One region of the Bacillus sp. FJAT-45066 genome, then DNA from elsewhere that is predicted to be linked to it. Evidence: riboswitches for the same ligand, from Rfam matches in the RefSeq annotation. Region 1 holds a riboswitch; each other region holds the start of a gene.
The links. Region 1 has a riboswitch for S-adenosylmethionine ahead of CDZ92_RS18955 (methionine ABC transporter ATP-binding protein). Riboswitches for the same ligand answer to the same signal wherever they lie in the genome.
Positions count from the first base shown of each region.

Region 1 (7,450 bases):
TTGGAGCAAGAGATAGAAAAATCTCAACTAACGGCTATTTATTTTTACACTCCTATGTGTGGTACATGTAATGTTGCGAGTAAAATGATGTCTGTAATCGTTGAACTTTTTCCAACGATACACTTCGGAAAAAGTGATGTGAATTACATTCAACCTTTAGCCTCACACTGGCAAATAGAAAGTGTACCTTGTCTAATTGTTTTCCATAAAGGAAAAATGCTAGAAAAACTATATGCTTTCCATTCTGTCGATTACTTGTATCGGCTATTTCAAAATTTACAAAATATTTACGGAGAAACACCTAAAGTTTAGGTGTTTTTTTCTTGCAAATTTTCAGAAAAAGTATATGATTATTTAGGGAAGCGAAATATTAATAGAGGAAGCGAAGATACATTTTATGACAGCACTTTGGCTAAATTTTAAACGTGACTTTAATTTATATAATAGAAACATTCGTCTCTTTTTCATTACGAATATCCTGACTCAAATCGGTCTCGGTATTTTTATGATCATGTACAACTTCTATATAAGAGAGTTAGGATATTCCGAACAAGTAAATGGGAACATGATTGCCATGACTGCTTTAGCCTCTGCAATCATCTTAATTCCTGCTGGTATCATAAGCGATAAAATTGGTCGTAAAAAAGTGATGGTATTTGGCTTGTTTTTCTCCTCTTTCTTTTTACTTTTTAGAAGTACATTTGAAGGAGAACTATTATTACTAACTTGTGCATTTTTATCTGGTCTAACACTAGCGTTTCTTCAAGTAACGGCTATTCCATGGCTAGCGGAAAACTCAACAAATTCCGAGCGTGTTAAATTGTTTAGTCGACATTTTGCCGTTATGATGATAGCTAATGTTGTCGGAAATTTACTAGGCGGTGTTTTAACAGACATATTCCTGTTTTTTGGACTAACGTCAGTAAGTAGTGTTAGATGGACATTAATTATTGGAGTAGCCATTTACTTAGGTGGAATTTTACCAATTTTGAAGATGGTAGAAAAGAAGCGAGAGACAAAACTCAAAGATAGAATATCCATTAGAAATCTTTTAACTACTAATAAAACACAACTAAAATTAATCGCTAGTTTTACAATAGCGAACATATTAATCGGATTCGGCTCAGGCCTAGTTATTCCATATTTGAACCTTTATTTTGCAGACCGATTCGATACGACAAATACAACCATTGGATTTGTTCTTTCCATGGGGCAGGCAGTAACTGCAGTAGCTATGATTATAGGTCCAGCATTAGTAAGAAGGATTGGGGAAATAAAAGCCGTCGTTTTGCTACAAGTTTTATCGTTACCTTTTATGCTTATTACTGCTTTTACGAACGTATTCTGGCTAGCAGTACTTGGATTCTTATTTAGACAAGCATTAATGAATGCAGCAAACCCAATCATTACATCCATGATGATGGAAAGAGTGGAAGATAAATTTAAAGGGCTTGCCAATTCAGTCAATCAAATGGTATTCTCCCTCGGTTGGGCAAGTATGGGGCCAGTTTCTATGTCTATCGTCTTCTATTTTGGACAATATTGGGGATATGCCATTGTATTTAGTATTACAGCAGTCTTATATTTAACAAGTGCTGTGTATTTCTATTTCATTTTTTCTAGAAAAAAGTCGATAAATAGCCAACGAAGTTTGTTATCTAAAATATCATAAAAAGACATATTTCTCGGGAAATAGTAGAGTTTGCAAAAATTATTATTATTTGTCTAACTTTATTAAAAGGTATTTTGACAAATTAGGAGTATTCTCTATATAAAGGAATATATTTCCGGAGGGAGAATACAAATTGATAACACCTCTAGTTGAAAAATTATTTATAAGTATTAAAGCAAAAGGACATATTAATCCACTTTTACCGGATTACAATTTAACATGTGTGATCGTTACTGGAAAAGAAAAAATTTACTTTTCCTTATCGAAAGTTAATTTGGCAATAATTGAGGATGTGGAAAGAGTGGATGTGAAAATAGAGGGCTCATTAGAAACCGTTAGTTCTATTATTTCCGGCCATACTGCTCTTCGTAAGTCGGATATTGTATTTGCTGGGAGTTTCCGACATCAGCTATTGCTAGATTCCATTTTTTCTTTATGTAGAGATAGAGAAAATTCATTGACAGAAGAAAACTTAGTGATGTAATATAAAATACAATTAAATATTGCTTATCAAGAGAGGTAGAGGGACTGGCCCGACGATACCCAGCAACCGGTTGTTTTTCAAACACGGTGCTAATTCCAGCAGACTTAAACGTCTGAAAGATAAGAAGAGAACGCAAACCCTCTTCTAGAAGGGTTTTTATTTTTTTCTAAAGTGTTAGAGGTTAGTGTTGATTTTAGATAGTTATCTAGCAGTTGATTTCCGCGCAAGTCGTAGACTCCTGCGGGATAAGCGGGGGACTGGAGACCCCACAGGCGAAGCCGAGGAGGCTCCAGCCACGCCCGCGGAAAGCGGAGACTTGCGCGGAAATCAACAGCGGTTTTAACAGAGTATTTCTAAAAATAGTTATTGACACTCAAAAATAGCCATGTTAAGATTACAATCGTTGAATTCGATAACACTTAAAAGTATTAGAGATTTAGTGAATTAAAGTACGATAATAATTTGAAAACTAAATATACCTGTTTGCTCTTATCAAGAGAGGTGGAGGGAAGTGCCCTATGAAACCCGGCAACCGTCAACGAAAGTTGAAATGGTGCCAATTCACACAAAGCATTAGCTTTGTATAGATGAGAGAAAGGATTTATTATGCCTTTCTGTCATCATGCAGAAAGGCATTTTGTTTTTCTATAGTGTTTAATATAAAGGGGAAATCAACAGTGGTAAGTATTGCTAGTTTAAAAGTAAGGAAGAAGGTGAGACATCTATGATCAACTTACAAAATGTTAAAAAAGTTTTTTTAGCGAAAAGTGGAAACGTAACAGCGGTTGATAATATCAACCTTGAAATAGATAAGGGCGAAATCTTCGGCATTATTGGCTACAGCGGCGCTGGTAAAAGTACATTAATCCGAATGCTGAATGGATTGGAAGTACCATCAAGTGGAGATGTTGTGGTTGCAGGGAGAAACATTTCGAAGATTAAAGGGAAGCAACTAAGAGAAGCTAGACAAGAAATAAGTATGATCTTTCAACATTTCAACCTACTTTGGTCTAGAACGGTTCGAGAAAACATCGCGTTTCCTCTAGAGATTGCCGGAATTGCAAGAAAAGAGAGACAAGAAAGAGTAGAAGAATTAATTAAACTAGTTGGTTTAGAAGGTAGAGAAGATGCCTATCCATCCCAACTAAGTGGTGGTCAAAAGCAAAGGGTAGGTATTGCTAGAGCATTAGCAAATAATCCGAAAGTGCTACTTTGTGATGAAGCAACATCAGCTTTAGACCCACAAACAACGGATTCGATTTTAGAGTTGTTAGTAGATATAAACAAACGATTAGGATTAACAATTGTCTTAATAACACACGAAATGCATGTTATTCAAAAAATATGCCATAGAGTAGCGGTAATGGAAAATGGAGCGGTAGTTGAGCAAGGGAATGTACTAGATGTTTTCCGTAAACCAAAGCAAAACATTACGAAAAAATTTGTTCAGCAAGTGTCAGAACCAGAGGAAGCAGAAGAAACAATTCAACATTTAGTTGCCCAGTACCAAGAAGGAAAAATTATTCAACTGACTTTTGTAGGCGAAACGGCAGAACAGCCAATCATAACGAACATTATTCGAAAGTTTGATATTAGTATAAACATCTTGCAAGGAAAAGTATCGCATACGCAAAACGGACCTTATGGAACGTTAATCATCCACTTAGATGGTGACGAACAAGAAATTGAAAAAGCGTTAGATTTTATCAGGCAGGAGCAAGTAGAACTGGAGGTGGTCCAAAATGTTTGATCAAGTGAATTGGGATCGAATGTGGGATGCTACCATCGAAACAGTCTATATGACATCAATCTCTGTTGTAATTACTTTTATTCTTGGTATACTTCTAGGTTTACTCTTATTTTTAACATCAAAAGGGAACCTACTAGAAAACAAATTAATAAATGGTATCACTTCATCCGTAGTAAATATTTTTCGGTCCATACCTTTTATCATTTTAATTGTCTTATTAATACCTTTTACAAAAGTTTTAGTTGGAACGATTATCGGTGCGAATGCGGCCCTACCAGCCTTAATCATTGGAGCGGCTCCATTTTACGCACGAATGGTTGAAATTGCATTAAGAGAAATTGATAAAGGTGTCATTGAGGCAGCAAGGTCAATGGGTGCTAAAACATCGACAATAATATGGAAAGTTCTTTTACCAGAATCAATGCCTGCCTTAGTTTCAGGAATTACCGTAACGGCAATCGCAATTGTTGGCTATACGGCAATGGCAGGATTTGTTGGAGCAGGTGGTCTAGGTAACTTAGCGTTCTTAGATGGCTTCCAAAAATTCAATACAGTGGTAACAGTTGTTTGTACAGTCATCATTTTAATCATCGTATTTATCATCCAATTTATTGGAGATACAATAACAAGAAAATTAGACAAAAGATAGGGGAGAAGAGAATGAAAAAATTAATTGGTTTTGCATTAGTTACATTATTAGCAGTAGTTTTAACAGCATGTGGTGGGTCTAAAGGTATTCAAGAAGGTAAGTTAGTTGTTGGAGCTTCTAACGTGCCACACGCAGAAATTTTAGAACAAATTAAGCCAGTATTAAAAGAACAAGGGATAGAATTAGAAATTAAAGTGTTTCAAGATTATGTTTTACCTAACCAAACGTTACGTGACAAAGAGCTTGATGCAAACTACTTTCAGCATATTCCTTATTTAACAGCACAAAATGCTGACCATGATTATAATTTTGTTAATGTTGGAGGCATTCACATTGAACCAATTGGCGTATATTCTACAAAACACGCAAGACTAGAGGACTTACCAGAAGGTGCAGAAATTTTAGTAAGTAGTGCGGTACCTGATCATGGTCGTGTTTTATCGATGTTACAAGAAAAAGGTTTAATCACATTAACAGAAGGCGTAGAGCGTACAAAAGCAACGATTGAGGATATTGTAGAAAATCCAAAAGGTTTAAAGTTCAACACAAATTTCGAAGCGGCTTTCTTACCAACTGCATATAAAAATGGCGAAGGCGATGCAATCCTAATTAACGGTAACTATGCAATTGGTGCAGGTATTGACCCAGCTGAAGAAGCAATCGCTTTAGAGTCTCCTGAAAATAACCCATATGTTAATGTTATTGCTGTTCGTAAAGAAGATGAGAACAATGCACAAATTAAAGCATTAGTAGAAGCTTTACAAACAGAAGCAGTTCAAAACTTTATTTTAGAAAAATACCAAGGTTCTGTCATTCCAGCTGGAAAGCAGTAAACGTAAAAGGTGTAGCCGATGTGGCTGCACCTTTTATTTCTAAATGATTTTAAGTCATATATTCACTATATTTATGTGACCTAGCATAACTTCACTAGACTAGGTAATTTTAATAAACAAGGAGGTTATGTGATGAAAACAAAATTATATTTATTTGGACTCGCAATTATTCCTTGGCTATTAATTCCTATGTTAGGTAAACAACATGTAAAAAGGTTTTTACCTGCTTCTCTATTAATGGGATTTATATTAATTGGGGAGAGTTTACTAGCCCATAATCGAATGTGGTGGTGGGTATATAAACGTCCTCATCGGAAAATTATGGGGGAAGCTCCACTAATTTTAGGACCATATATTATGGGAGCGTTGTTAATGCTAAGGTTAGGCTACGGAAATATATTAAGGTTTTTCATAATAAATATTTGCGCACATTTATTTTTTGTTTATGTATTAATGGATTGGTTTAAAAGTATTGGGTTTTGGTCACTTGTGAGGATGAAAAAATATCAGCTGTTTTTATTATTTTCAATAGAAGGATTCATTTTATACGCGATGCAAATACTTCTCGAAGCATTCTTCATAAGGAAAAAACAACCAATACATAGTAGCCAACAACAAGATACACTTTTATATGACTGAATAAGTGAATAGATTATTTTTTTCTAATACATACTAATGTTGTAAAATTTCTGATTGGAGTTGTTTTAGGATGGAATATCAACCACGCAATTTTGCTGAAGGAGCACTACATGAATATAAAGCTGGCTTAGGTTTATTTTCAGAAAAAATGCCTGAATTAGCACATCACTATAATCAATTTACGGAAGCCTGCTTTAAAGAAGGTGCCCTAGATCAGAAACAAAAGCAATTGATTGCTTTAGGAGTAAGTGTGTTCTCACAAGACGAATATTGCATTGTGTACCATACAAAAGGTTGTATCGATCACGGATGTACGGAAGAAGAGATGTTAGAAGCTTGTGGTGTGACAGCAGCATTCGGTGGAGGAGCTGCGATGAGTCAAGCAGTTACTCTTGTGCAAGAGTGTATCTCAGATTTTAACCAACTAAAACAATAGGAACGACAAAACTGGAGCTTGGGAAAATTCTCAAGCTTTCTTTCTTTTATAAGGTCCGTGGGAACAGTACAGGCCCAAACAGAGTATAGTCTCAATAAGTAGGGAAATAACAGAAAAGGGCGAGCTGTGCACTCAGAAAGTAAATATAAGAAGGGGTATATTTTAGCTAGGCGCACAGCTTTTTGGTTTAGACGTTCAACTTTCACTTTCAGGAGCACAGAAATCGTGTGTAGGAGAACAGCTTATGCCCCCAGGTTAACACAAGTAGCAGTTAGGCACACACAAACCATAGATTAATCTATATTTATAGACATACACGTATATGCTTTCTGAGGATTTTTAGTTAAAATATAATTGATTTTATGCTTTTTTAGTAAAAAACAGTAGGTTTATGTCAAAAATCGGTTAAAATCTTAGTTTTTCTTACGATACGTAGAGACAGGCAATGGCTTTCTACTAGCGTTATCAATGATTTCATAGACGATGTAGTAACATACAAAACAAATCCTATCCCCTTGAACCGTATAGGACATAGAGCTATCGCGAGCAAAATTTAGCTATTGTAAGTGTAGGTTCCATAGCTTCTTCTCACTTAACCTCATGCCATATTAATAGAAGAAACGTGGTTTTTTGCTGTTTGGGTAAAATAACCAACTTTGTTATGATTATAAATGTGTTTACAGATCATTAAAATGTGGTAACACAAAAACGTAGGTAACTAAAAATACTATTAAATAGAAAGGATTGATTTATTATCCATCAGGTACAAGTGAAATACACTAGTAACATGGAGAAAGCAATGTTTCAATCACATGGAATTGGTTACGAAGAATACAGTAGAGAAATCAACAACATTATTCAAGTAGAAAAGAACAGAGAACGTGAATACAAAAAAAGTATGCAAATTGTCGCGGAACTAGAGCGAAAATGTCACACGTAACTTTTCATCCCTAAACTTGCAAACGATGACTAGAACAAACTAGGAAA
Region 1 covers NZ_NISQ01000001.1:3,792,776-3,800,225, forward strand. The annotation lists gene CDZ92_RS18940 (thioredoxin family protein) at 1-312, shown strand, start outside; gene CDZ92_RS18945 (MFS transporter) at 398-1,672, shown strand; gene CDZ92_RS18950 (hypothetical protein) at 1,806-2,156, shown strand; SAM riboswitch class I at 2,177-2,282, shown strand; SAM riboswitch class I at 2,643-2,750, shown strand; gene CDZ92_RS18955 (methionine ABC transporter ATP-binding protein) at 2,881-3,906, shown strand; gene CDZ92_RS18960 (methionine ABC transporter permease) at 3,899-4,555, shown strand; gene CDZ92_RS18965 (MetQ/NlpA family ABC transporter substrate-binding protein) at 4,567-5,388, shown strand; gene CDZ92_RS18970 (hypothetical protein) at 5,521-6,027, shown strand; gene CDZ92_RS18975 (carboxymuconolactone decarboxylase family protein) at 6,098-6,463, shown strand; gene CDZ92_RS20155 (hypothetical protein) at 7,263-7,403, shown strand.

Region 2 (7,450 bases), 240 kb from region 1:
CAAACAAACATCGAGATAACAACTGCATTAGACAGCGATGCCACAGAACCGACTGATAAGTCAAATCCATTCACTGCTAAAGAAATCGTGATTCCTATCGCAATAATCGTGACAATCGAAATGGACCGCAAAATACTTATAATATTGTTCGTTTGAATAAATGCTGGATTCGCCCACGCAAACACTAAGACAAGCACAACAATGGTCAATAATGTTCCATATTTATAAAAGAATGCAAAAAAGTCCAACCTCGCTTTTGATTGTACTTGTTTTTCTGTTTCCACTTTGGCACTCATGCTACTTCCCTCCTGCTGCAAAATACAAAATTTCTTCTTCGCTCGTATTTTTAGTTGTTAGTTCTTTCACAACTTCCCCGTCATACATGACATATGTCCGATCAGTAATGCCTAAAATTTCTTGTAATTCGGCTGACGCATAAATGACTGATTTCCCTTTTCCGGCTAACTTTACGATTAATTCAAAAATGTCCCGCTTCGCTCCGACGTCCACTCCTTTTGTCGGTTCATCAAAAATATACACATCCGCATCTGTAATGAGCCATTTGCCAATTGCAACTTTTTGTTGATTTCCTCCAGATAAATGCTCTACAGTCGTGAGCACGGATGGCGTTTTTATCCCGAGCATTTCAATTAGTTCTGTTGCTTGTTTGTGCTCTTCTTTTTTCTTAACGAAGGCGAACGGATTTGTAAATTTTTGAAGATGCGCAGCTGTTAAGTTGACCTTCACTGATTCGGAGACGAGTATCCCCTCTTTTCTCCTTTCTTCGGGCACGAGCGCGACTCCTTGCTTCACTACCTCATATGGACTGTTGGGCGATAGCTTTTTTCCTCTTAAAAAAATGTCTCCAGCCTCGATAGGAAAACAACCGAATAATGTTTTGCACAGTTCGGTTTTGCCTGCACCAACAAGGCCAGCCACTCCAACGATTTCTCCTGCTTTGGCGTTTATGGAGATGTTCCGCACGTTTTGGGATTTGTCGGTGATGCCTTTTACTTCATATATAGTTTCGGATGGCTTGTGCGTTTTTGCTGGAAACTGGTCGGCTAGCTTTTTGCCTAGCATGTGCTCGATGACTTCGCCTGGTGCTGTGTTGTTGATTTGTTGATTTGTTACAAATTTTCCGTTTCGTAAGACGGTGATTTCATCGCATATGTTAAAGATTTCCGGAAGTCGGTGGGAAATAAAGATAATGGCGATGTTGTTCTTTTTTAGGCTTTGAATGATCCGGAAAAGTTCGGTTGTCTCGGTATGACTTAATGGTGCGGTTGGCTCGTCAAGAATTAGGATTTTACAATCGGTAGAAATGGCACGAGCGATTAGAACCATTTGTTTTTGAGCAAGTGTTAGTTCACTGACGAGTTTTTTGCTTGAAACGTTTATTTTTAAATGGTTCAAGATCTCGGTTGCTGTTTTATGTAATTGGGACCAGTTGATAAGCTGGCGACCTTTCATGTCGTGGACAAGTGTTGATAGTAATATGTTTTCTGCAACGGTTAAGGTCTGGATGAGTGCAGTGTCCACTTCTTGATAGACGATTTGAATGCCGTGTTGCTGTGCGTCTTTTGGAGACTTGATTGATAACGGCGTGTTGTTGTATGTGATCGTTCCGGCGTAGTTGGAATAAGCGCCAGCGAGAACTTTCATGAGTGTTGATTTGCCAGCGCCGTTTGCCCCGATTAATGCGTGCACGCTGCCTGGTGTGGCCGTGAAGCTAACACTATCTAGCGCTCGTACTCCAGGGAACTCTACAGTAATCTCTTTCATATGTAGAACCGAGTTTTGTATTGCCACTTTGTTTCCCCTCCTTTACAGAATTGTTACAGGTGCCAGGCACTGTTTTATTGGCTCAACTTTTTTGCGTTGTTCCAACAGTGCCAGGCACCTGGGATTATTTTACTTCCGCTGATAACAAAGGTATTTCGCTGATATCATGGGTGTTTCGCCGATTGGAGCAATGCACTCGCTGATTGATGGCCCATTTTCGCCGATTGAAGGTTAATTTTCGCCGATTAACTCCTCATTTTCGCCGGTAAAATCCCATTTTTCGCCGATTGACCACAAATCATCGTCAATCGCTTCTACAATTTCACATTAAACTAGTAATCTCACTATCTTCCATCTACTTTTTCTTGTAATGTTCCTTCAAAACTTTCATCCAATCTTCTTCAAACACTGTGGACGTCCCCCATCCTTCCACAATGTTGTTCAAATTCACCATGTTGACTGGCTCGCTTGCTTCACGAAGCTCATCTTGAGAAATTAATGCTGCATCTAGATCAAAATGCTGTGGCGTTTCTTCTCCAGCTAATTTTTTTGCTAAAATTCTTAAGTTAACTGCGCCAATTGTTTTTGGATCAACAGCCGCAGTATATTTCCACGAGCTTCCTTCTGACTGGATTTCTTGTAAATCTGCATTGGAAACATCAATTCCGTATATTTTTATCTCATCGCGGCCTGCTTCGCGAATCGCACGAGCTGCCCCAATTGCAAATGCATCCCACGTTGCAAAGATTGCATCAATGGAGCCTTTCGGATGTTTGTTTAACATCGCGGCTACTGCATTTTGCGTTTGAACGGATGTATCGGCTGCCGCTACACCGAAGCGCTCCACTTCCTTCAATCCTGAATTTTCCGCTAGGACTTGTGTATACACATTATTACGTCTTACCATTGGAGGGAATCCGTCTACCCATAAGTACACGATGTTCGCCTCTCCATTGAAGTCCGCTACTAACTGATTGAGCGCAAGACTTGCCAGAGCTTCATCATCTTGAGATGTTAATGTGACACCTTCTATAGAAGCCAAGTCTAGGTTTGAATCAAACGTCACGACGCTCTTTCCGTTATCAACTAACTTTTTCACCGCATCGACTGTTGCAGCGTCGTCACCGTGAGAAATAATAAAGCCATCAAAATCTTGATTTAATGCTTGTTCAATTGCATCGTGAAATTTTGCTGTATCACCGTTCGCTGTGAAAACTTCCACCTCAAAGCCTAGCGATTCGCCCTCTTCTTTCGCTCCTGCAAGAAATTGAGCGGTATGGTCATCCCCTCCAATTTTTCTTATTACCTTGATCTTTGCTCCATCCCCTGTAGCAAAGCGTTCTGGGACATTCTCAAAAGATACGTTATTCGATTGGTTTGATGAGCTTTTGCTTGAATTACATCCTGTTAACAATAAAGAAAAAGCTAGGGTTGTTGTTATTGCGGCTTTCCATATTGATTTTTTCATGTTTGTTTCCTCCTAATTAAGTAGTTTACTGTCTTAATACTGACTCAGTTGTTTTAGAATGTTTCCTCCAATCCCACCACGAAATTTGAGAGGTTTTTTGAACAAAGAAAAAACCTCTCTAAAAAGAGAGGTTCATACGGCAGACAATATCCGAACTTCCTCTCTCATCTTCCAAAACGACTAGTAAAGTCGCTTTGCAGGATTTAGCACCAATTCCAAGTAAAAATGGAACGGTTGCCGGGCATCATAGGGCCAGTCCCTCCGCCTCTCTTGATAAGAGATCAAGTATTAAGTTGAATTTCATATTTACTACTTTAATTCGGTAAAGGCAAAATGTCAACACAATTTAGAAAATTCATTCGACAAATTTCGGGTGGTGCCTGGCACCTGTAAATCTTTGGCACCTGTAAATCTTTTGAAACTTTTTTGTTTTTGGTACGTAATATTGATTAGACCATTGCATTATAGTGTTGTGTTATGATGGGAATAATTACATTTCTTTTATTATAGGAGGGATTGGGATGTTTCGTTTTTTCAATCGTGTTCGTACTGTTGTTTCTTCTGAGTTGAATGCATTATTAAATAAGGCTGAGGATCCAGGGAAAATGTTGGATCAGTTTATTTTAGATATGGAAAAGGATATTGCAGATGTCGAAGCAGCTGTAGCAAAGCAAATTGCAAACGAGAAAATTTTGTCTAAGCAATACGCAGAGGCTGCAGACCTTGTTGCTAAACGCGAAGAGCAAGCGATTAAAGCGTTGCAATCTGGTGATGAAGATTTAGCTCGCCGTGTGTTAGAGGATAAAAACAAGCAGCAAGCACAAGCTCAGTCTTTGGATCTACTAGTAGAAGAAGCTACAAAGCTATCGGAAGAATTAAAAGAAAAGTTGCGTGAAATGAAAGACGAGTTACGTGACATGAAGATGAAGAAAGATTCGTTGAAAGCTCGTTCGGAAAGTGCGAAGGCGCGTGCCAAAGTAAACCGTACGATGTCTGGAATCGGAACTGGCGCAAAAGCTGGATTTGAGCGCATGGAAGAAAAGGTAATGCATCATGAAGCACAAGCGGAGGCTTCGGAAGAGTTACGTAGTGCGAACAAATCGTTAGATGACGAGTTAGCCCTGTTAGACCGCACGAGTTCGGTGGATGATGAGTTAGCGGCGTTGAAGGCGAAGTTAGAAAAGAAATAATAGATTTGATTGGAGCAATAAACGTGGGCGGTGATCTGCCCTTGTTTATTGCTTTTTTTGAGGTTGTTTTTGCTCGTTGTTAGATTGCGTTTAGTGTTGGATTATTTGTCCTCTCGCTCGTTCGCTGATTGAAGCACGCTTTCGCTGATAATTTAATAGTTTCGCTGATTGAAGTCTGTTTTCGCCGATTGGCTATTATGGTCGCCGATTGTTTCCTCATTTTCGCCGATAAATTGCCGGTTTTCGCCGATTGAACCCGCATTTTCGCCGATAAACTGTCAATTTTCGCCGATAAACCTCCTCCCCACCAAAAATTCACACCCAGCCAATTAACCTTTCTCACCGAAATTCACCTAATCGGACAAATCCAGAATGAAAACATCCCCTACAAAGCAAAAAACACTCCCCTATCTACAAATTTCATAGATAGAGAAGTGCTTCACAATCATTCAAACTAGCCTAAAACTTCCGTCCGCCTCCGCGTGAACCGCCACCGAAGCTTCCTCCGCCGCCTCGAGATCCACCGCCGAAACTTCCGCCACCTCCGCGTGAACCACCGCCTCCGCCGAAGCCGCCTCCAAATCCACCGCCAGAACCTCCACCAAAACCGCCTCCACCGTTATTACGGTTTCGGGCAGCTGCTGCGGCCGCGGCTGCTGCAGCACGTCTTTGTTCTTCGGCGCGAATCCGACGCTCTTCTGCGACCATTTCATCGACAATCCTCCTGCCTATCGCAATTTCTGCACGCGCATCAGCATATTTACCTTCATCAATTAAACGAGCAATTTGCGCTTCACACGTCCCAAAACGAGATTTATAGTTGGACATTAACAACCTTAAGCCAAGTCTCCTATCAATGTTTCGGTACGAGTGTTGCAAATCTTGCCACTCGCGCTCGACTTTTCGTTTTTCTTCTAATAAACTATCTGCATGCACTTCCAACTGAGCTAACTGCTTCTCCGCAAGCACAGCCTTATCCGTAACTAATTGTAGATGAACTGGCTTACGATCCACTTCTTCCCGTAAAAACTTCAAATCTTCCAGTAACCTACTAATTACAAATAAATCGACTGGCAGTTTATGCTGTGAAACTTTCTTATCTAAATCGCCAACCCGCTTCAAAGCAGATTCCACCGATTCTGTAACAGAACCACGTCTTTTCTCCAACTGATTAAATGCGGTAAAGCACGCATCATGCAATTCGAGCACTTTCGCAAGTTCTGCCAACATGGCCACTGTTACTTCATTTGCCTTCTTGTATTGCTGTACATCGGGCTTCAACGCCTCTGTTACTACTACAATCTTCTTATCTATTTCTTCCACGAAATCTTTCATCGTAACAAAATCCGCTTCCAAATGGCTCCACAACACTTCCGCATAGCCACTATTAAGCCTCGTTCGCTCTGCCCCAAACTTACCATCTAACCCTTTATAAGCTGGCAGTTCCTCTGACACCGCCAAAACACGCTTCCGGGATTCATCGCGGTATTGAATTAGCGCACCCACTCTTCTCTTCGCATCCGCTAACAACTCAACAATCGCCACTCGACTTTGGTCGGCACGCTTCACATTTCCAACTTGTAACTCCGCCAAAAATGCTTTTAACACGTCACGAGCCTTCAAGATCAAAGAAGCATAATCTTCGTCGACTAACAGTAAGTTTTGTTGGGACACCAAAGTTTTCAGCTCTCGTTCCGTTTCCAAAATCATCGGCTCGAGCGTTTCTCCTTCTTCTAGTAACTCCCCGAGCAGCTTCACGTCTGAGCGCAAGTCCTCGACACTTTCGCTAACTTCCGGCAGTATGGCATGGGCCGCTGAAAAATCGAACGCGTCGTCTAACGCTACCGCTCGCTTCAATCTACTATTTGCGCCTTCCATTTTTTCCAAAAGAGCAGTGAACGAGTGTCGGTGCTCTAATCTGAATTTTTCCACCGTACGCGAACATTGTGCGAGCGTTTCGGTGAATTCTTTTAATTTTCGGTTCGTGTGCATTTCTTTTGCCGTTAAGCGTTGCACTTGCTCATTTACCTGCTGAAAGTTTGCTTCTTGGTTGTTGTAATTGTCTTCTAAAGCGGCAATTTCTTTTTTCCACTTCGACTCCACTTGTGCGAACCCGAAAAAATGTTTGAATAATTTTTCGTTTTGCGCGTTGGAAAGGAGGCGTTCTAGTGTGACTTCGCTTTCTTTTGCTTCTGTTAAAAATTGAGCCAGTCGGTCGTAGAGTTGGCGAAATTCCGCTTGTGTTGTGCCTCTGCTCAGTTTTTGCTTATCGCTTGCTTGATTAAATGGATCGAGTATATTTCCAAGCAGAGCTTTTTGTTTTGCGTGCAAAGTTTGAACAAGGTTCGTTATTTGCTTTCGCTTATTGATTAAATAGATAAAACGGCCGATGATGGAGATTGCCGTGATGACAATAAGTATAACTAACAGGGCAATAGATGAGCTGCCGCTGTTTTGGGTTGGTGCAGGCGTTGGGGTCGCTGGTTGGTTAGGTTCTGTAGGAGGAACTCTTCCACCTGTCCCAACTTCTTTTGAAAGCTGTTCGACTTTGCCGAAAAGGTTGATCATTCCCTCACCAAACCGGCCTTCGCCTGCTGAGACCATGAACGTTTCGTCTATTAATCTACCGATTGCTTCGGACCCGCCCATTAGTTGGATCGCTCTATCGATCTTCGTTAGTTTGTCTACGTTCATGTATATTTCGCCGTCGCCAACAGAAATAAGGACGGTCGCATCATAGCCGCTCGATTTCATTTCATCGAAAAGTCTGTCTGCTTCTGATGCAATGGGTTTTCCGTTCAAGCTATCTATCGTTCTGACGTAATAGCGGAACTCGGAATTGGCGAAAGTGGATTGAAGTTCACTTATTTCTGCTTGCGAAAAGAAGCCTCCATTATCGTCCACTACCACTTCGGCAGAAGCATTTATAGGTAAAAATAAAAATAATACAAGTAAACTAGTAAAAATGATGCTAATTCTGCGAACCTTCACGCCACATTCCCCCTTT
Region 2 covers NZ_NISQ01000001.1:3,554,278-3,561,727, reverse strand. The annotation lists gene CDZ92_RS17840 (ABC transporter permease) at 1-296, opposite strand, end outside; gene CDZ92_RS17835 (sugar ABC transporter ATP-binding protein) at 298-1,812, opposite strand; gene CDZ92_RS17830 (sugar ABC transporter substrate-binding protein) at 2,141-3,253, opposite strand; SAM riboswitch class I at 3,415-3,533, opposite strand; gene CDZ92_RS17825 (PspA/IM30 family protein) at 3,775-4,443, shown strand; gene CDZ92_RS19740 (septation ring formation regulator EzrA) at 4,903-7,434, opposite strand.
Region 2: linked by a shared signal. The riboswitch ahead of CDZ92_RS17830 (sugar ABC transporter substrate-binding protein) and the one ahead of CDZ92_RS18955 (methionine ABC transporter ATP-binding protein) in region 1 are both predicted to bind S-adenosylmethionine.

Region 3 (7,450 bases), 1.9 Mb from region 1:
TGTTGTCAATTCTTTTCATCTATTTAGGGTTTAAACTGGTGAGCGGTACGTTTGATGGATATATTTTCTATCCATTGGGATTAATTTTATCTAAATTCGAGGGTCTATATACAATTTTGACTATTTTTATTTCCATACTAGCAATCATTGCTATTTTCGTCATATCCTATGTATTCGCTTATAAAGTGAGTGACTATCTATCAACTAAGAATAAAAGTTTTTCTATTAAAATAGTCTTAACTTTTCTCATTATGTTTTTTATAGCTCACAACCTAATGGCACCATATTTTTATACAGAAAATTTTTTGAAAAATCGTGCGGTACAACTTATTGAAATGCAACATGAATTGCATGATGAAGAGTTGACCGAAGAAGAATTTGAAAAAATAACCAAAAATGTATATGGTGAAAACAGATATACTAGCAAAAATAACTTAGAATTATTAGAAATAAAAGAAATCAAATTCGAGCGTCGCTATAGTAGGTTCATTTATACAGCCGAAATTACAGTAAAAGAAACACGTGACGGCCAAGAAAATATAGAAAAGTATACCTATAACTATGAGTTCTACTCAAAAAGAGGAAAGTTTTACATGAGTGGGTGGTTATATAAGGTATATAACGATTAAAAGTATGAAGCTGTTCAATCCAGATTGAAGAATTGAATAGCTTTTTTACGTTTGTGCTATAAAGACTTACCCTCCATAAGCCCCAAGTCCTATCATAAAATATAGCTCAGGCTCATTATTCCAATCATTTATAAAGGATAAGATAGAGACATGAAAAGGAAATGAAATAATCGTTTCCTTCACCCAACCCCAGAAAATAAATGAAAGGAGCAATAAAAATGAAAAAAATAGGTTTGTTTTTAATCGGCCTTATCGCCTTCTTTGTACTACTAGGAAACGTTGGTCCACTTATCGGTTTAGCAATTAGCTTAATTGTTGCGTACTACGCAGTAAAGGAATTCCTAAAAACAGAATCAACAGGCAGCAAAATAGCATGGGGAATCATCGCCTTTATCGCCATCGCCTTCACCATTTCAAACGTCCCAGCAGTGATCGCCTTAGTTGCAGCTTATGTCCTATACCTAGTCTACAAAAAGTGGAACCAAACAAAAGAAGAAACAAATCCCCCAAGTACAAAAGAAACTAGTGATCCATTCACAAACTTTGAAAAACAATGGAATTTAATGAATAAGTAGGTTTGATTTTGAGAATTGATGTTTTTTTACCTATCCAGCTGTTGATTTCCGTGCAAGGCGGAGACTCCTGCGGGAAAAGCGGGAGACGGGAGACCCCACAGACGCGAAGCGTCGAGGAGGCTCCCGACCCGCCCGCGGAAAGCGATGCCTTGCACGGAAATCAACAGCGGTCTATCACCTTACAAAAAAATAAAAGGAGAGAACACACATGACAACTTTATTTACAAGAATAAAAAACACAATAGCAGCTGATTTTCACGATGCACTGGATAAAAAGGAACAAAAAAATCCAATCGCCCTTTTAAATCAATACCTACGCGATTGCGAAAAAGAAGTAGAAAAAGTTCAAAAACTAGTCGAACGTCAACAAGTATTAAAAGATGAATTTCATAAAGAATTAAAAGAAGCAAACCACTTTGCGGAAAAAAGAAGCCATCAGGCGATGGTTGCTGAAAATGCCGGAGAAAGCGAACTAGCCGAATTTGCTACAAGGGAAAGCCTGCAATATAAAGACCGTGCTCTACAACTAGAACAATCATTACAAAATATAAAGAAAGATCTATCAGACTTAGAGCAAAAGTACGAAATGATGAAACATAAATTAAAAGATATGTACATTAAACGTATGGAGCTAATGGGCAGAGAAAACGTAGCTCGAGCAAATTACAAAATGAATAAAGTAGTAGAGTCAAATGATATAAACAGTGCGGATGCTCAATTTGACGATATGGATAACTATATGACAAGACTTGAGCACCAAGTCAACACATCTTATCTACAAAATACAATTGATGCGCGTATTGCTCAACTAGAAAAAGAACAAAAGCTAGTCAAAACAGATTCTCAAATTTCCTAAAAACTGCTATTCTAATAATAGACTATGGGGTGCTCCTGCCCCTTTTTTCGCATTTATAAAGTAAAGGAGGGGACATTATGCTGAATCGAGCAATTACAGATTACTTAAGTTACATCATTATCATCGGAGTTTTCCTATTTGTACTAGAAATTGCTTTCTTTGACAGCGGTCTTATTTTCACCCTTCTTTTTTCAGCAGCATTTATATACTTCGGTCGAATAAAATGGCACTGGTTAATCGGAAAAGTCATATTTATTATCGGTCTTATTTCTCTTATTTTAGCTATTGCTGGAATGATGACATTTAAGTTCTTAATTCTAGCTACTATTATTTATTTTATTTTTAAACTAGCACAATCTAAACAAGCACCAACGATTATTACACCGAATGTAGAAACATCAAAAGAGCAAATAGTGGAAGGTAAATTGAATCTTTTCCGTAACAAGTGGTTTGGAACCCAAAAGACACCAGATCATAGCTATACGTGGGAAGATATTAATATTCAATGTGGAGTTGGAGATACAACAATAGATTTAAGTAATACGGTATTCCCAAAGGGCGAAGCGGTCATTATTATTCGTAACATCGTAGGAAATGTCCAAGTCTCCCTTCCATATGATGTAGAAGTTAGTATTCAACACTCATCGATTGTTGGTACAACTACTATCTTTAACGAAGAAAAAAAGAGTCTGGTGAACGTTACAGCAAAATATCAAACCGAAAACTATCAAGTTGCAACAAGTAAAGTGAAAATTTTCACCTCCCTATATGTCGGAAATCTTGAGGTGAAACGTTCATGACCGTGTTGCAACGTCACATCTTTTTAGGCGCTCTTATTGCTTTTGATACGTTTATCATATTTGGTCTCATCTTTATTTTTGCATTTCCATCAATAGATTGGAGATCGTTATGGAATGTGAAAGTATTTGATCTTCCATTTATTCTATTTTCCTTATCAATTAGTATTTTACTAGGTCTTTTAGTTGGTTTAATTTCTGGTTTTTTTTGGAAAAAGCAGTTTGCAAATATACTAGAGCCTTTAACAGCATTTTCTAAAGGAAATACGTTGGAATTTAAAAAGGAGGATAGCGTTGTACAAGAAGTAGTAGCGATTCAATCCGCCCTGGAAACTGTACAAAAACAAATGAAAGAGCAAACAAAGCTATCGCAAAAATTAGCGAACGAAAAAGCAGTTGACTTTGAAAATAGAGTGCAAGAAATAGTATCACAAGAACGGAACAGACTAGCACGTGAATTACATGACTCAGTTAGTCAGCAATTATTCGGTGCATCCATGCTAATGTCTGCTATTACCGAATCAAAAGGAGAAACCAACGATAGAGAGGCAAAGCAATTAAAGTTAGTAGAGGAAATGATTCAACATTCACAACTTGAAATGCGTGCACTATTGTTACATCTTCGACCAGTTGCATTAAAAGGAAAAACACTTCAAGAAGGTACAGAAGAGTTACTGCTTGAATTAATGCAAAAAGTACCGATGAATATCACTAAAAAAATTGAAGATTTCAAAATTGATAAAGGGGTAGAAGATCACTTATTCCGTATATTACAAGAATCTTTATCCAATACTCTACGTCACTCTAAAGCTCAATCAGTAGAAGTTTTACTAATTCAACGAGATGATTGGATTATTCTTCGGGTAGTTGATGATGGTGTTGGATTTGATGTGGATACAACAAACGCAGGGTCATACGGACTTCAAAATATGCATGAACGCGCAGTGGAGATAGGCGGCACCATGAAAATAGTTAGTGTAAAAGGAAACGGTACTCGCTTGGAAGTAAAAGTACCAATGCTTGATTTAAAGGGGGAAGATGTTGGTGATTAAAGTTCTTTTTGTTGATGACCATGAAATGGTTCGAATCGGGGTATCCGCTTATTTATCAGCTCAGCAAGATATTGAAGTGATTGCAGAAGCAGACGACGGAACGGTAGCTGTAGATTTAGCACTCCAACATAAACCAGATATCATATTAATGGACCTTGTCATGAAAGAAATGGACGGCATCGAAGCGACACGTAGAATTATCGAAGCTTGGCCCGAAGCAAAAATAATCATAGTGACTAGTTTCATAGATGATGAAAAGGTGTATCCAGCCCTTGAAGCTGGTGCAACAAGCTATATGTTAAAAACGTCAAAAGCAAGTGAAATTGCCGAAGCAGTTCGCAAAACATATCACGGTCAGTCTATTCTAGAGCCTGAAGTAGCGGGAAAAATGATGAAAAAAATGCGTTCAAAGCAAGAGCACCATCCACACGAAGAACTAACAAATCGTGAAATGGAAATATTGCTACTAATGGCACAAGGAAAAACAAATCAAGAAATGGCCGACGAACTATTCATCGCCTTAAAAACAGTGAAAGTTCATGTTAGTAATATATTAGCTAAACTGCAAGTACAAGACCGTACCCAAGCTGTTATTTATGCTTTTAAGCATAAGATAGTAGAATGAATTTAGACTTTTCAGAAAATACAGTTGACATAAGTAGATTAACTTGTTAATATGAATCTTAATTTAATAGCCAAACTTCTTATTAAGAGCGGTGGAGGGACAGACCCTATGAAACCCGGCAACCTTCAGTATTGAAAAGGTGCTAAATTCTGCAGATGTATTTTCATCTGAAAGATAAGAAGAGGAAACGGTAACGTTAATCTAAACCTCTTCTTATTGAAGTGGTTTTTTGTTTTTAAGGAAAAAAATAGCGTAGTGTAGCATAAATTCGAGGAGGTGTAGCAAAAAAGTAGAGAAGTGTATCATAAGTCTGTGTAGGTGTAGCAAAAAAGTGCAAGGTGTAGCATAAGTTCGAGCAGCTGAAGCAAAAAAACTATGAAGTGTAGCATAAAATCGTATAGGTGTAGCAAAAAAGCAACAAAGTGTAGCATAAATATATTATCCAATTAGTTCTAAAACACAACAACCTTCCATACGCTATATTATTACAATCTAAAGCATTAACGAATTAAACAACTAAATAACTCTTATCAAGAGTGACGGAGGGATCAGGCCCGATGATGTCCGGCAACCTTCAAGTTATCTTTAACTTGAAAGGTGCTAATTCCTGCAGGCAATTGCGCCTGGAAGATAAGAGGAGGAAGCCCACAAACCTCTTCTTATGAAGCGGTTTTTTTATTTTATTTCTCAAGGAGGATAACTAATGACAAAAAATAATCAACCATTATCAAAAGAAACTTTATTATTACACGGAGGGCAACAACCTGATTCAACTACAGGTTCTCGTGCAGTACCTATCTACCAAACTACTTCTTATGTCTTTAACAATACAGAGCATGCACAAAACTTATTTGCTTTAAAAGAGTTCGGAAATATATACACCCGTATCGGCAATCCAACAGTAGATGTGTTAGAACAAAGGGTTGCTTTATTAGAAGGTGGAGTTGCAGCTGTAGCAACTAGTTCTGGAATGTCAGCCATTGCTTTTTCTATACTAAATATCGCACAAGCAGGAGACGAAATTATTGCCGATACAAACCTTTACGGAGGTACATATAATTTATTTGCCGTTACGCTTCCTAAATACGGAATTAACGTAAAATTTGTTGATGCAACAAATCCAGAAAACTTCCGAAGCGCTATTACGCCAAAAACGAAAGCCTTATTTGGAGAAATAATTGGGAATCCGAGCTTGAACGTTTTAGATGTAGAAGCGGTTGCAAAAATTGCTCATGAGAACAACATTCCACTCATTGTAGATAATACATTTGCGTCCCCATACAATTGTAATCCGATAAAACATGGAGCGGATATAGTTGTACACTCTGCAACAAAATGGATTGGTGGCCATGGAACAACAATTGGAGGCATTGTAGTGGATGGAGGAACATTTGATTGGAACAATTCGAAGTTTCCAGGTTTCACTGAGCCAGATGATAGTTATAACGGAATATGTTATGCCGAAACTTTTGGGAACGTAGCTTATGCAGTAAAACTGAGAGTGCAGTTACTTAGAGACATCGGTGCATGTTTAAGTCCACAAAACGCATTCTTATTATTACAAGGTCTTGAAACACTTCACTTAAGAGTGGAACGACATAATGAAAATGCAGAAAAACTAGCAAAATTTTTGAGTAGCCATTCTGGAGTTACTTGGGTCTCTTATCCGGGAATACAAAATCATCCATCACACCATTTAGCAAAAAAATACTTAACGAACGGCTATGGCTCCATTGTTATTTTTGGAATAAAAGGAGGACGTGAAGCGGGTCAAAAGCTAATTGATTCTATTAAACTATGGTCACATGTTGCAAACGTTGGGGACGCAAAGTCGTTAATTATTCATCCAGCATCCACCACACACCAACAGCTTAGCCAAGAAGATTTAAAGAAAACCGGAGTAACAGAAGACTTAATTCGTCTTTCTGTTGGAATTGAAGGAATTCACGATTTGGAAAATGATTTAGATCAAGCGCTTTTTGTTGCGACTAGTGAAACAGCGAGAGGAGCGGTTTCAGGTGACGTTACCGTATGAAAAACACTATGAAGTTAGTAAAGTCTCCATTGGAGATTTACAACTTGATTGCGGTGATATTTTGTCAAACGTCGAAGTTGCATACGAGCACGTTGGGAACTTAGAGGGAGAAGTTATTATTGTTTGCCATGCTTTATCAGGAAACCATTTATCAGTTGGATCAGAGAAAAAGCCTGGTTGGTGGAGTGGCTTTATTGGTGAAAACCTATATATCGATACAAATGAGTTTCAAATAATTACGATGAATGTCATTGGAGGTTGTGCTGGTTCTACTGGCCCAACTTCCATCAACTTAACTACGGGTGAAAAATTCAGAGCCACTTTCCCCAAAATTACGATTCGAGATATCGTTCGATCTCAATACAAGGCACTACAAAGGTTAGGTGTTTATAAAGTAAAAGCAATTGTAGGGGGCTCCCTCGGTGGAATGCAAGTTTTAGAATGGGGAATTTTGTATCCATATTTTGCTGAAAAACTTGTTCCAATGGCTGTTACTCCATTTTTTTCTGATTATGCTATTGCTTACAATCAAATTGCCCAAAAGACAATTAAGCTAGATCCTGCCTGGAAAAACGGAGAATATGAGGAAGAAGAAAGGTTACAAGGCTTAGAGATTGCAAGAATGGTTGGTCTTGTTACTTACCGTTCGGATGTTCTCTTTAATGAGCGATTTAGACGAGAGAAGAAAGAAAATACTCAATTCCAAGTAGATTCTTATTTGTCCTACCAAGGGAAAAAGTTTACGAGTAGGTTTGACGCAAACAGTTACTTAAGATTACTTGAAGTGATGAACGAGTTTGATATTGGAGAAGGAAGAAATGGCTGGAAAAATGCACTAAAAGAAATCAAATCGGAAGTATGCTTCGTTGCCTTTACAAACG
Region 3 covers NZ_NISQ01000001.1:1,926,704-1,934,153, reverse strand. The annotation lists gene CDZ92_RS09825 (hypothetical protein) at 1-629, shown strand, start outside; gene CDZ92_RS09820 (lmo0954 family membrane protein) at 848-1,204, shown strand; gene CDZ92_RS09815 (PspA/IM30 family protein) at 1,413-2,060, shown strand; gene liaF (cell wall-active antibiotics response protein LiaF) at 2,138-2,860, shown strand; gene CDZ92_RS09805 (sensor histidine kinase) at 2,857-3,909, shown strand; gene CDZ92_RS09800 (response regulator transcription factor) at 3,902-4,534, shown strand; SAM riboswitch class I at 4,611-4,715, shown strand; SAM riboswitch class I at 5,059-5,171, shown strand; gene CDZ92_RS09795 (O-acetylhomoserine aminocarboxypropyltransferase/cysteine synthase family protein) at 5,238-6,569, shown strand; gene metX (homoserine O-acetyltransferase MetX) at 6,553-7,450, shown strand, end outside.
Region 3: linked by a shared signal. The riboswitch ahead of CDZ92_RS09795 (O-acetylhomoserine aminocarboxypropyltransferase/cysteine synthase family protein) and the one ahead of CDZ92_RS18955 (methionine ABC transporter ATP-binding protein) in region 1 are both predicted to bind S-adenosylmethionine.

Region 4 (7,450 bases), 3.7 Mb from region 1:
CTTTTCAATCATAACACCATTTCTTATGTATCAACCTGCACTACTGTTTATTTTATTACCTATTGCGGTTTCTGTTGGAATTTCAAGAATTTACTTAGGTTTACATTATCCTTCTGATGTATTAGCTGGAGCTCTGCTCGGAGGGGTGTCTGGTGTTGTAGCATTTACTCTAGTTGTTCTAACTGTTTTATAAATAGGCTTTGTTAGAAAAATGACTATGAATTAAGTCAATTATTATTGGAGGGTTATCATGAAAATCGCTATTTTTACTGATACGTTTGCTCCGGATGTTAATGGAGTAGCTAGAACACTAAAGCGTTTTACTGATCACCTAGAGAGAAACAACATACAATATCTAGTATTTGCTCCTGAGAGTTCAAATGAGAGTATTTACAATAACCATGTTCATCGTTTTACTAGCCTTCCATTTTTCCTTTATCCAGAATGTAGGCTCGCTTTACCTAACGTCCTCCATGTTAAAGAAGAACTCTTAACCTTCAAACCAGACATTATTCACGTTGCCACACCTTTTAATATAGGGCTATGTGGCCTTCATTATGCGAAGAAGTTGGATATTCCTGTAGTTGGCTCTTACCATACCGATTTTGATAAATATTTAGAGTACTATGATTTACAGTTTTTAAACCCCCTTTTATGGAAATATATGCGATGGTTTCATCGAACACTAAGTAAAATATTTGTCCCATCAACAGTCACAAGAGAACATCTTCAAAAATTCGGTTTTACTAATCTTTCTATCTGGTCACGTGGGGTAGATTGCACTATCTTTAAGCCCTCATTCAACAAAGGTAGCTTCAAAGACAAATTTAATATAAAAGAAAAGCATGTTTTATTATATGTTGGTAGGCTCGCACCAGAAAAAGATATCTTTATGCTACCTAAAATGGCAAATAAGCTTCCAAAAAACATTCAAGAAAATGTCCACTGGCTTATCGTAGGAGATGGTCCTTCAAAAGAAGAACTACAGAATACTGCACCATCAAACATGACCTTTGCTGGCTTCCTTGACGGACCACAATTAGTAGAAGCATACGCAAATTCTGACTTGCTTGTCTTCCCATCTGCAACGGAAACTTTCGGGAATGTTGTATTGGAATCCCTTGCTTGTGGTACCCCTGTCATAGGAGCAAATGCTGGGGGAGTAAAAACAATTATAAAGAATAAAGAAACCGGGATATTATGTGAAGAAAAAAATATAGATGACTTTTCGATTGCAATCAAAACGATTTTATCAGACGATTTGTGGAGAAATGAAATGTCTGTAAACGGAAGAAACTATGCCCTCTCACAAAGCTGGGATACTATCTTTCATAACTTGTTAGAAGAATACAATAAAGTACTAACGAGTGAAAAGAATGCGAAAATACTGGCTTAATTTAAATAGAGGCTGGGACAAAAAGGTCTTATGAAGTTCGTCTGCCGTTAAAAATTTGTTGTAGTTGATTCATAAGGCTGATGAAGTTCATCTGGCGTTAAAAATTGGTTGTGCTTGAACTTCATAAGGTTGATGAAGTTCATCTAGCGTTAATATATAGTTGTAGATAAACTTCATATGCCCGATGAAGTTCATCTGGCGTTAAAAATTTGTTGTAGTTGAACTTCATAGGGCTGATGAAGTTCTTTTGTGTAGAGAGTGATTCAAGGACTTTCTTTCGTTCGACTCGGATAATACCTTTGTTCCATCAATAAGAGGCCCGCAAGAACAAAAATGTTCTTACAGGCCTCTTCCATTTAATTCACTGGGTTTTGTCACAGCCTCATTTTATTAGATAATTCATGCTCCACTTTCAACAATTTCTCTCTTCGTACTCAACCACTCATACTTCTCCATTTTTTGTTGATATTGTTCTACATATAAACTATACCAAATTAAAAATACAAATACAGTCCATAGTTTACGGCTATTGTCACTCACTCCAGCACGGTGATCATCTAATAGCTTTAACAAGTACGATTGGTGAAAGTATTGCTCGGCAGCAGCACTATTTTGAATAAGCATCTTCGCCCAGTCATATAAATCATCTTTAAGCCAAACTCGTAGCGGTACAGGGAAACCTAACTTTCTTCTATTTGTAACATGCTCAGGAATAAGTCCAGTAACCGCGTTTCTAAGTAATGTTTTCGTTTGAGTAGCATTTACTTTTAAATTTTTAGAGATAGACGACGCAGCTTCAAACACTACTTTATCTAGAAACGGAACGCGTACTTCTAAGGAATGTGCCATCGACATTTTATCTGCTTTTACTAAGATATCCCCTTTTAACCAAGTATGCATATCAACATATTGCATCTTCGTGATATCGTCGTACTCTTTTGCAAAGTCATAAATACTTTGTGTAACTTGTCGATAATTTACATTTCTGTTATAACCTTTAAAGAAAGCTGCTTTTTCTTCTTCTGTAAATATTTTTGCATTGCCAATAAATCTTTCTTCTATCGGAGTACATCCTCGTAAAATGAAGCTCTTCCCTTTCATTCCATCAGGCATCGACATAGATATTTTCATTAAACTTTTCTTTAACGTATCAGGAATGTATTCAAACATTTTTAACGATTGTGGCTCGCGGTAAATGTTATACCCTCCGAAAAGTTCATCCGCACCCTCTCCAGATAAAGCAACGGTAACGTGCTCTCTAGCAGTTCTAGCTAGAAAATATAAAGGTATGGCTGCAGGGTCTGCAACAGGGTCATCTAAATGCCAAATTATTTTTGGTAACTCTTTAATAAATTCATCCGGCTTAATGTTATAACTAATGTTTTCAACACCTAAAGCCTCAGCTGTCTTTTTCGCAACATCTATTTCACTATATCCATCTATCTCAAACCCAACAGAGAATGTTTTAATATTAGGATTAAACTCTTTAGAAAGAGTTGCGACAATCGTCGAGTCAATACCACCAGATAAGAAACAACCTACAGGCACATCACTGCGCATATGTTTTTTAACGGATTCCCTTAGCACTTCCTGAATATGGTTTTCTAAACCTTTTTCTGATTGTGCAACTGGATGGAAAGTTGGATGCCAGTATTCCGTAAATTGTAAACCATTTTTCTTATCTAGTGTAAAATAGTGACCTGGCTTCACCTTTTTTATAGATGGAAATAATGTGTTTGGCTCTGGTACATATTGAAAGGTTAAATAGTGTTGAAGTTGAGTCTCATCGATCGACTCTTCAACGGGAATACCTTGAAAAACACTTTTCACTTCTGATGCAAAAATAAACGCTTCTTCGTTTTCATAATAGAACAAAGGTTTAATACCGAATGGGTCACGTGCACCAAATAGAGATTTTTCTTCTGTGTCCCATATTAAAAAACTAAACATTCCTTCTAAGTACTTCACACTTTCTTCTTTATATAAAGAGTAAAGAGCTATAATGACTTCTGTATCTGATTCAGTTTGAAATGGATACCCTTGCTCCACTAATTTTTTTCTTAATTCAACATAGTTATAGATTTCACCATTAAAGATGATCCAATAACGTTTTGAGTAGTCGTTCAACGGTTGTGCACCATTTTCTAAATCAATAATACTAAGTCTTTTAAACCCAAATTGAACCCACTCATCTTGAAAAACTCCAGTGTCATCTGGTCCACGATGATGTATTGCAGAAAGCATCTCTTCCATCTGACCATATTCATTTGCTTTCCCATACTTAGAATAAAATCCGACAAAACCACACATAATTACACCTCTTTAGTAAGCATTAAAGTTATCTATTAAAATAAATACCCATTTTCCACTAAAAATAGTATTAGTTTTCCTAAATACTTTGAGAATATACTAGAATAGTAATAATAAAAAGAAATTCTTTTCTCTATTTTTCGACATTTTTTTAATAAATTCCTTTAGGATTTTAATGCCAACTATATTTTATTCTCTTATATACTACCCTCAATTGCTTTAAAAAGTTTTCACGACAAAATATTTTTATTTTTAAGCCTCAAGCTTGCACGGAAATCAACATGTATTAGTATTTGATTATTAACACTATGCTTGAACATATATTTTTTAAAAAAATACCACTACCTTCAAAAGATAGTGGTATTTTAAATTATGCGTTTGCTTGCTCTTTTAAAGCTTCTGCTTTATCTGTTTGCTCCCATGGTAAATCTAAGTCATTACGGCCAAAATGTCCATAAGCAGCTGTTTGCTTATAAATTGGACGACGTAAGTCTAACATTTTGATAATTCCAGCTGGACGTAAATCAAAATTGTTACGTACAAGTTCCACTAATTTCTCTTCAGTAACTGTCCCAGTTCCGAAAGTGTCCACTGCAATAGATACTGGTTGAGCTACACCAATTGCATATGCAAGCTGAACTTCACATTTGTCAGCAAGGCCAGCAGCTACGATGTTTTTCGCAACATAACGTGCAGCATAAGCACCAGAACGGTCTACTTTTGTAGGATCCTTACCAGAGAATGCACCACCGCCGTGACGAGCATATCCACCGTACGTATCAACGATAATCTTTCTTCCAGTTAAACCAGCATCCCCTTGAGGACCACCGATTACGAAACGGCCTGTTGGGTTAATGAAGTATTTCGTGTTTTCATCAATTAACTCAGCAGGTACAACTGGCTTAATAACATACTCTTTAATGTTACGTTGAATTTGCTCTAACGTAACCTCCGGATGATGTTGTGTTGAAATAACGATTGTATCAATGCGTTCAGGCTTGTCGTTCTCATCATATTCTACTGTTACTTGAGTTTTGCCATCTGGACGTAGGTAAGGTAAGATTTCGTCTTTCCTTACTTCCGTTAAGCGACGAGCTAATTTATGTGATAATGAAATAGGAAGAGGCATTAACTCTTTCGTTTCATTACATGCAAAACCAAACATTAATCCTTGGTCACCAGCACCGATGGCTTCGATTTCCGCATCAGACATTTGACCTTCACGAGCTTCTAATGCTTGGTCAACTCCCATTGCGATATCAGCAGATTGCTCATCAATAGAAGTTAATACTGCACAAGTTTCCGCGTCAAATCCGTATTTTGCACGAGTATAACCAATACCTTGGATTGTTTCACGAACAATTTTCGGGATGTCTACATAAGTAGAAGTTGTAATTTCTCCTGCCACTAATACTAAACCAGTTGTTACAGAAGTTTCACATGCAACACGAGCGTTAGCATCATTTGCTAAAATAGCGTCTAGAATTGAATCTGAAATTTGGTCACAAATCTTATCCGGGTGTCCTTCTGTTACTGACTCAGAAGTAAATAAACGACGTTGTTTTGTCATTTTGTCCGTTTCCTCCTTTGGAATTATAAAGGTATGTAACATATGAGTTACATTGCGGTGAAATCACCATTTTTGATACGGATCTCCAGTTTCCCTTTGAATGAGAAGATAAGTAATTAGCTTATCTGTTACTTAAGACGTAACACTAAGTGACAAGCCTGAGATGAAAGAATGACGGTCCATTATCTTCTATTAAAAAGTATTGGTCGTTTTGAGTTTCTTTCTTATCATGTGTCAAAATATAAAAAACCTTCCCTAAAAATTTGAGGAAAGGTTTTAATCACTACGTTCGCCTTTCACTCTTATCGCTCAAGGGCATAAGCATCCTTGCGTCAGGTTAGCACCTTTGCTCAAGGTGGAAAAAATTTCTTAACAAAGCGTTCCTATAGGAAATCGCATAATATGAGCAGGTTGCTGGGTTTCATAGGGCCTGTCCCTCCACCAGCTCGGGATAAGAGTATCCGTTCAAGGATTTATATTAACGTAGTCAAACCTTGCATGTCAACAAAAAACGATACGAAATTATAATTCTTTTGTTGAGTTTGTTTCATAATGGAGTAAAATAAGAAAGGGAATGATATTTCTATGAACGAAGTGTTTTATCATTAATAATAAGTGGAAAATATATATGAAGAATTTTTGTCATAATACTAACCATTTTAATTATTATTTCATAAAATACGATAATTAGTATGGACTATTTCAGTTAATGTGTTATACTTTTTATTAGAGAAATAACATAATACTTATTTGAAGGAGAGTTATCCATGATGAAAACGGTTGGTATTGAAAGCGGTTTAACAAAATTAGTTTATGGAACAAATGCACAAATTCAATTATCCGTTCCGCAATTAGTGGAGAAAATATTAAACCGTAATGAAGGAACATTGTCTTCCACTGGCGCAATTCTGGCGACAACTGGTAAATATACAGGGAGATCCCCTAAAGATAAATTCATTGTAGAAGATGACGTAAGTAAAAGTAAAGTAGATTGGGGTAAAGTAAACCAACCAATCTCTGAAAATATTTTTGATCGTTTATATGAAAAAGTTCTTCAATACTTAGGTGAAAAAGAAGAAATTTTTGTATTTAAAGGTTTTGCTGGTGCAGATGAAAAATATCGCCTACCTATTCAAGTAATAAACGAATTTGCTTGGCACAATCTTTTTGCACACCAATTGTTCATTCGTCCATCTGATGAAGAATTAGCAAAACACGAAACAGCTTTTACTATTGTTTCTGCCCCTACATTCAAGGCAGATCCAGCTGTTGATGGTACAAATTCTGAAGCATTCATTTTAGTTTCATTCAGTAAAAGAATCGTATTAATTGGTGGAACAGAGTATGCTGGAGAGATGAAGAAATCCATCTTCTCTATCATGAACTACTTACTTCCTGAAGAAGGCATCATGCCAATGCACTGTTCTGCAAACGTGGGACGTGAAGGCGATGTTGCATTATTCTTTGGTCTTTCCGGAACTGGTAAAACAACATTATCTGCAGACGCTAACCGCAAACTAATCGGTGATGATGAGCACGGTTGGTCTAATACTGGTGTATTTAACATTGAAGGTGGTTGCTACGCTAAATGTATCGGCTTAACTCGTGAAAAAGAGCCACAAATCTTTGATTCAATCCGCTTCGGATCTGTTTTAGAAAATGTTGTTTTAGATGAGAACTCTCGTGTTGCAGACTATGATAACTCTACATTAACAGAAAACACTCGTGCAGCTTATCCGCTACAAGCAATGGATAACATCGTTGACCCTAGTGTTGCTGGGCACCCAACAACGATAGTTTTCTTAACTGCTGATGCTACTGGAGTTTTACCTCCAATCAGTAAATTATCAAAAGAGCAAGCAATGTTCCACTTCTTAAGTGGGTATACAAGTAAATTAGCTGGTACAGAGCGTGGAATCACTTCTCCACAAGCAACATTCTCTACATGTTTCGGCTCACCTTTCTTACCACTTCCTGCAACAGTTTATGCTGAAATGTTAGGGAAGAAAATTGATGAGCACAACGTTCAAGTATTTTTAGTAAATACTGGTTGGACTGGTGGCGAATATGGTGTAGGTAGTCGTATGAAGCTTTCTTACACACGCGCAATGGTTCAAGCAGCTATTGAAGGTGAATTAACGAGTGCAGAAACTACTAAGGACCCATACTTTGGT
Region 4 covers NZ_NISQ01000001.1:47,781-55,230, reverse strand. The annotation lists gene CDZ92_RS00335 (phosphatase PAP2 family protein) at 1-193, shown strand, start outside; gene CDZ92_RS00330 (glycosyltransferase family 4 protein) at 251-1,396, shown strand; gene asnB (asparagine synthase (glutamine-hydrolyzing)) at 1,796-3,706, opposite strand; gene metK (methionine adenosyltransferase) at 4,077-5,276, opposite strand; SAM riboswitch class I at 5,576-5,734, opposite strand; gene pckA (phosphoenolpyruvate carboxykinase (ATP)) at 6,047-7,450, shown strand, end outside.
Region 4: linked by a shared signal. The riboswitch ahead of metK (methionine adenosyltransferase) and the one ahead of CDZ92_RS18955 (methionine ABC transporter ATP-binding protein) in region 1 are both predicted to bind S-adenosylmethionine.